Hahella chejuensis KCTC 2396: one gene and its partner. Each later gene encodes a partner of the first gene's protein in a complex. Links are inferred from orthologs where the notes say so. Each region holds a gene or a part of one and is shown in the gene's direction. Other genes may lie near its edges.

Region 1 (3,141 bases):
CAGTTCAGCTTGAGCCGCCAGAGGAGCAGCAGCAATAGCAGATACCAAAACTAATTTTTTCAGGCCTTTCATTAAAATTCTCCTAATGTTTATTTTTTTAATTTCAGGAAACTCTCGTGAGCTTCAGATTACCGGTCAACAATCGAACAAATTGTTCGACAACCGACCGAATAATTCTGAGCGATTGTTAATTTAGTTTACGCTTCATTGGTTTTCCGTGATTACTCTCACAGTTTCCATATTATTAATATGCGTCTAGAATTCCATTTAAAAACAAACAATTAGCGTCTAATTACAACCGCCTGAGTATTGTGAAACGTTTCGTTTTTGTTTGTTTTGTGTTTCACAATCACGGGGCCAGTGTAGGGTTGTGTTACCGGCGAATCCGTGAATGAAATTACAGAAAACACGCCATTTGTTAAGAAGTGTTAACGGGTAGACAGTATTTGGCCATCTGGCCTATATACGTTCCGACAAGCCCTACCCAAAAACGCCTTTTGAACATTTCCCTCTCGTGAATCCCTTCCCCTTGGGCTCAACCAAACGAAGAACTGCGGCCCATTTCCAGATCGAAACGCCATCGCCAGCGACTTAAAAACGTGAGCAACTTCAAATATGCGCTCGCTAACACTACAATTCCGCAGTCTTTTGAGACCGCTAAAGCCAATAGACGTAAGACAATAAGAAGTCCGGCCGCGAAACGCCGCCGTCCGAGCGCCTGAAAAATGGAAGCCGGAGGGTTAGAATGTCGGATTAATGAGCCACTGGCGCTTATCGGGCGCCGGAAGAGGCGCTTTTTTACCAGGCCAATATTTGTTGATGTCAGTTTTCACTATTCCCTACGCAGACTATAACGCCGTCATTCACTCGCTATCTTCCCGTCCGGGCTTTTGTTGGCTGGACAGTCGAACCCAGGAGGGACGCGCCTTTGAAATTATCGCCTGCGATCCGGAATGGATAGTTCGCAGTCAGGAAAACGACCACTTTCTTACTCGTCCCGATGAGACGGAGACGTCCATCTCCTATACCGACCTGCTGGCGCTTGCCCAGCTCCCACGCGCTGTCCGACCGACCCCTTGTTTCAAGGGGGGCCTGATCGGATTCATTAGCTACGAATTTGGACGCAATCAACTGCTTGGCGACCGTAACTGGCGTCGAAAATCCATTTTTCCCTCCGCCTGCATTGGCGCTTACGATCATTACCTGGTCGTAGAACACGATAAACAAATTATTACCGGGTTCGGGGATGCGGCATTCCAAAGCCTGTTGCAGCAAGGGCGCCCCGCCACAGAGACCTTTAGCGTAACGCGAGCGATTTCGCCTGACTGGAGCTACGAACAGTACGCAAACGAATTCGCCAGAATCAAGAAATACATTCTCGCTGGGGATTGCTATCAAATTAACCTGACACAACGTTTTTCAGGCGCTTATACAGGCGATCCTTTGGAAGCCTATATAAAAGTCAGACAGGTGGCCAAAGCTCCCTACTCCGCCTTTTTCCGCAGTGGTCAGGGCGATCTGCTTTGCTTCTCGCCGGAGAAGTTTCTTACGGTGCAGGACCGCGATGTCGTCACCAAACCCATCAAAGGCACCCGCCCGCGCGGAGCCAGCGCCGACGACGATTTTCGCCACATTGAGGACCTTACCTCCAGTCCCAAGGACCGAGCTGAAAACGTAATGATCGTAGATCTTCTGCGCAACGATCTGGGTAAGATTTCCAATATCGGTAGCGTCAAAGTCGAAAAGCTCTGCGCTCTGGAAACCTACAGCAATGTTCATCACCTGGTCAGTACGGTGACTTCCACCCTGCGCGACGATGTCTCCCCCTTCGCCGCCCTGATCTCCTGTTCGCCAGGCGGATCGATTACAGGCGCCCCCAAGAAGCGGGCGATGGAAATCATTGATGAACTGGAAGGTCACGCGCGCAGCGTTTATTGCGGCAGCGTATTTTACCTGTCCAATGACGGACGCATGGACAGCAATATCGCCATCCGCACCATGACCTGTCGACAGGGCGACATGCATGTATGGGGCGGAGGCGGCATCGTTGCGGACTCTAAATGCCTTGCGGAATACAATGAGTCCGTTGTAAAAATCAGGCACATCGTTGAAGCCCTCGGCGGAGACTTGCCCGGCAAACGCGAAGTTTAATCCGTTACCACGCGACTGGCTTTAATAAATTCCGCGCGCAGTTCGTCGTAGCTATGCACCGCGGGAAACTGCGGAAATTCAGCAATAACGTTGTCGGGCGCCTTAAACAAAATACCAGCGTCCGCTTCCGCCAGCATAGTCGTGTCGTTGTAGGAGTCTCCCGCCGCAATCACATGGTAATTCAGACCGTGAAACGCCTGCACCGCCATCCGCTTTGGGTCCTTCTGGCGCAACAAGTAATTCGTCACTTTACCGTTCTCATCGACTTCCAGACGATGACATAACAATGTCGGCCAGCCTAGCTTCTCCATTAATGGCATCGCGAATTCGTAGAATGTATCGGACAAAATCACCACCTGAAATCGACGTCGCAGCCAGGCGACAAACTCCTGCGCTCCAGGAAGCGGGTCCAGCATAGCAATAACGGATTGTATATCCGGCAATCCATAGCCATGCTCATCAAGGATTTCCAACCGCTGCTTCATCAACACATCGTAGTCCGGAATATCCCGGGTCGTCGCGCGTAAAGCTTCTATCCCTGTTTTTTCCGCAAAGGCGATCCATATTTCGGGTATCAACACCCCTTCCAAATCAAGACACGCAAGTTCCACGACTCACTCCTGTCATCTTTAATTCATTCGATATCCGCAGAGACTCGCATTGACGCCGCTCGACCCAGGCGTGAAGCCGCGCCCGACAACAGCCCAGAGCAGTCCTGCATTCCATTAAAAAACGCCTTAATCATAAGGGTTTAGCAGGGGGTTGCATATTCGATAGATAAAGCTAAAATCGGTTAAAGATGTAAACAAGAATTCACATAAGTTTACGAAAAAAATAACAAGATGAAACTATAGAGGAGAGTCCGATGTACATCAGCGTAAAAAAGCTTGCTGGGCTGGTTGCGTTCAATGCGTTAGGGTTAACTCTGACGTTAGTTCTGGCGAATCAAATCCTTTAATCACCGTCTCTTAATCACCTCTAACTCAATAT
Region 2 (3,292 bases), 3.5 Mb from region 1 along the record:
TACTCCATTATCGGCCTGCCCTGCCGCAGCGTGCTCAAGGTCAACGGCCATCAGATCAACCTCTATGATAACAACGCGCTGACGGAATCCACCGAATGCGCAGACCCGCTGGCCTACATCGAAACCTTTCAGCAACGTTTCAAGGTGCCGGACGTAGAGGGCCTGCCCCGTTTCAACGGCGGCCTGGTGGGCTACTTCGGCTATGACACCATCCGCTATATCGAGCCGAAGCTGGCCAAGAGCACGCCTCCCGATCCGTTGGGAACGCCGGATATTCTGTTGATGGTCTCGGATGAGCTGGTTGTGTTCGATAACCTGAGCGGCCGTCTGATGTTAATACATCATGTCGATCCCGGCGCAGCGGAAGCCAGCGAACGCGCCCAGGCGCGTCTGGATGAGTTGGAAACCCTGCTGCGACGACCGATCCCCGAGCATAATCTGCATGTCCAGCAAGACCTGCAGATTGCCGAGGAGGATTTCGCTTCAGGTTTCACGCAGCCGAACTTCGAAGCCGCCGTGGAGAAGATCAAGGAATACGTACTGGCTGGGGATGTTATGCAAACGGTGATCTCCCAACGTATGTCCGTCCCCTTCACCGCCGAGCCCATCAACCTGTATCGTTCTCTCCGCTGTCTCAACCCCTCTCCTTATATGTACCACCTGGATCTCGGCGATTTCCATGTGGTCGGCTCCTCACCAGAAATTCTGGCGCACCTGGAAGATGGCGTCGCCACCGTGCGGCCCATCGCCGGCACCCGTAAACGGGGCGCCACCGAGGCGGAAGACAAAGCGCTGGAAGAAGAGCTGCTGGCGGACCCCAAAGAACTCGCCGAGCACCTGATGCTGATCGACCTGGGCCGCAACGATGTCGGCCGCGTCAGCGATATCGGCAGCGTCGAACTGACCGACAAGATGGTGATCGAACGCTACTCTCATGTGATGCATATCGTCTCCAACGTCACCGGCAAACTACGCCAGGGCTTGAGCGCCATTGACGTGCTGCGCGCCACTCTGCCCGCCGGCACGTTGAGCGGAGCCCCGAAAATCCGCGCCATGGAGATCATCGACGAACTGGAGCCGGTAAAACGCGGCGTTTACGGCGGCGCCATCGGATATCTGTCCTGGAACGGCAACATGGATACCGCCATCGCCATTCGCACCGCGGTTATCAAGGACAAGACGCTTTATATTCAGGCCGGGGCCGGCGTAGTCGCCGATTCCGCGCCGCGCCTGGAATGGAAGGAAACCCTCAACAAAGGCCGCGCCGTGTTCCGCGCCGTGGCTATGGCGCAAAAAGGGCTATGAGCCTGCGATCACATGACGGCGAATACACAGACAGAATTTTGAGGGTTAGAACATGTTGGTGATGATTGATAATTACGACTCTTTTACATACAACGTCGTGCAGTATCTGGGCGAACTGGGCGCCGACGTGCGCGTCTATCGTAACGATGAAATCACGGTAGAAGAAATTGAAGCGCTGCAACCGCAGCATCTGGTGATCTCTCCCGGGCCCTGCACGCCCAACGAAGCGGGGATTTCCGTCGCGGCGATCAAGCACTTTGCAGGCAAGCTTCCCATTTTAGGCGTATGCCTGGGCCATCAAAGCATTGGCCAGGCCTTTGGAGGCGAAGTGATTCGCGCCGGCAAAGTCATGCATGGCAAGACTTCCAAGGTGTACCACAACGACGTCGGCGTATTCAAAGGCCTCAACAATCCGTTTGAGGCAACGCGCTATCACTCACTGGTCATCCGCGCGGACACACTGCCAGATTGCCTGGAAGTCACCGCCTGGACCCAGAATGACGACGGCGATCTGGAAGAAATCATGGGCGTGCGTCACAAGGAACTGGCGATAGAAGGCGTGCAATTCCATCCAGAGTCCATTCTCACGGAGCAGGGCCACGACTTACTGCGTAACTTCTTGCAGCAATCGGTCAGCCACTGAGTCAGAGATCAGCCAACGGCGTAAGCTTAGGTTTAATTGCGCGCCGAAAAAGAAAACAACATAGTCTAAAAACTACGAGGAATTGCGCCATGGATATCAAAGCCGCTATCGCCAAGGTTGTCGATAGAAAAGACCTCACCACCGAAGAAATGATTGAGGTCATGCAGCAGATCATGACCGGACAGGCCACTCCCGCACAGATTGGCGGGTTCTTGGTGGCGCTGAGATTTAAAAGTGAAAGCGTCGGCGAAATCACCGGCGCCGCCCAGGTGATGCGTCAACTGGCCAGCAAAGTCGATATCGATGATCCACACCTCGTGGACACCTGCGGCACCGGGGGCGACGGCTCTAACCTGTTTAACGTCAGCACCGCCGCCGCCTTTGTGGTGGCCGCCGCCGGCGGTAAAGTCGCCAAGCACGGCAACCGCAGCGTCAGCAGCCGCTCCGGCAGCGCCGATGTGCTGGAAGCCGCCGGCATCAATCTGGACATGACCGCCGAGCAGGTCGCCCGCGCCATCAAGGAAATCGGCGTCGGCTTTCTATTCGCGCCAGCCCATCACAGCGCCATGAAGCACGCGATCGGGCCGCGCCGGGAAATGGGCATTCGCACCATCTTTAATATGCTGGGCCCCCTGACCAACCCCGCCGGCGTGACCAAGCAGGTCATTGGCGTATTCAACCCATTGCTGTGCCTGCCTCTGGCGGAAGTGCTGCAACGACTGGGCAGCACACACGTTTTAGTCGTTTCCGCAGCGGACGGCCTGGACGAAATCAGCCTCGCCTGTGAAACCCATGTGGCGGAACTGAAAGACGGTAAAATCTCCGAATACACGCTTACTCCAGAAGACGCTGGAATAATGCGCCGCTCTCTGGACGGTTTGACTGTCGCCAGCGCTGAGGAAAGTCTCACACTCATTGAGGCCGCATTGACCAAAGTGACGGATCAAACGTCGCAAAAAGCCCGGGACATTGTCGCCCTGAACGCTGGGGCGGCGATTTACGCCGCAGACCTGGCCAGCTCTTTCAAAGAAGGAGTGGAAATGGCTCAGGACGCGATAGGTTCCGGGCTGGCCTTTGCTAAACTAAAAGAGCTGGCCAGTTTTTCGGCCTGCTTTAAGGAAGAGGAATAAAGGTCAACCTATGAACGACACGCCTACGATTCTGAGAAAGATCATTGACCGTAAAAAACAGGAAGTGGAAGCGCGCAAGATGCGCCAGCCTTTGTCCGTGCTGAAAGACAGTCTGCATCGGGCGGGCCCGGTGCGTGGCTTCGCCCGCGCCATCGAAAAGCGGTTTCAGCACAATGCGCCGGCGGTTATCGCTGAAATCAAGAAGGCGTCTCCC

Evidence for each region.
Region 2: the proteins of pabB (region 1) and HCH_RS27555 are in contact, whole or in part, in a solved structure (PDB 8RP0), measured with the Escherichia coli proteins. The link is inferred for Hahella chejuensis KCTC 2396 from one-to-one orthologs.

What each region holds. Positions count from the first base shown.
Region 1 is NC_007645.1:2,729,528-2,732,668, reverse strand. Bases 172-2,985 are described here. They hold pabB (aminodeoxychorismate synthase component I), read left to right. Parts: upstream 172-819; coding sequence 820-2,151; downstream 2,152-2,985. Other genes in these bases: thrH (bifunctional phosphoserine phosphatase/homoserine phosphotransferase ThrH), read right to left, coding at 2,148-2,762. In the rest of the region: HCH_RS12045 (DUF6160 family protein), read right to left, coding at 1-72. UniProt on the Escherichia coli protein: Part of a heterodimeric complex that catalyzes the two-step biosynthesis of 4-amino-4-deoxychorismate (ADC), a precursor of p-aminobenzoate (PABA) and tetrahydrofolate.
Region 2 is NC_007645.1:6,272,164-6,275,455, forward strand. Bases 188-3,152 are described here. They hold HCH_RS27555 (aminodeoxychorismate/anthranilate synthase component II), read left to right. Parts: upstream 188-1,357; coding sequence 1,358-1,948; downstream 1,949-3,152. Other genes in these bases: trpE (anthranilate synthase component I), read left to right, coding at 188-1,305; trpD (anthranilate phosphoribosyltransferase), read left to right, coding at 2,038-3,078; trpC (indole-3-glycerol phosphate synthase TrpC), read left to right, coding at 3,089-3,152. Outside these bases: more of trpE, read left to right, coding at 1-187; more of trpC, read left to right, coding at 3,153-3,292. UniProt on the Escherichia coli protein: Part of a heterodimeric complex that catalyzes the two-step biosynthesis of 4-amino-4-deoxychorismate (ADC), a precursor of p-aminobenzoate (PABA) and tetrahydrofolate.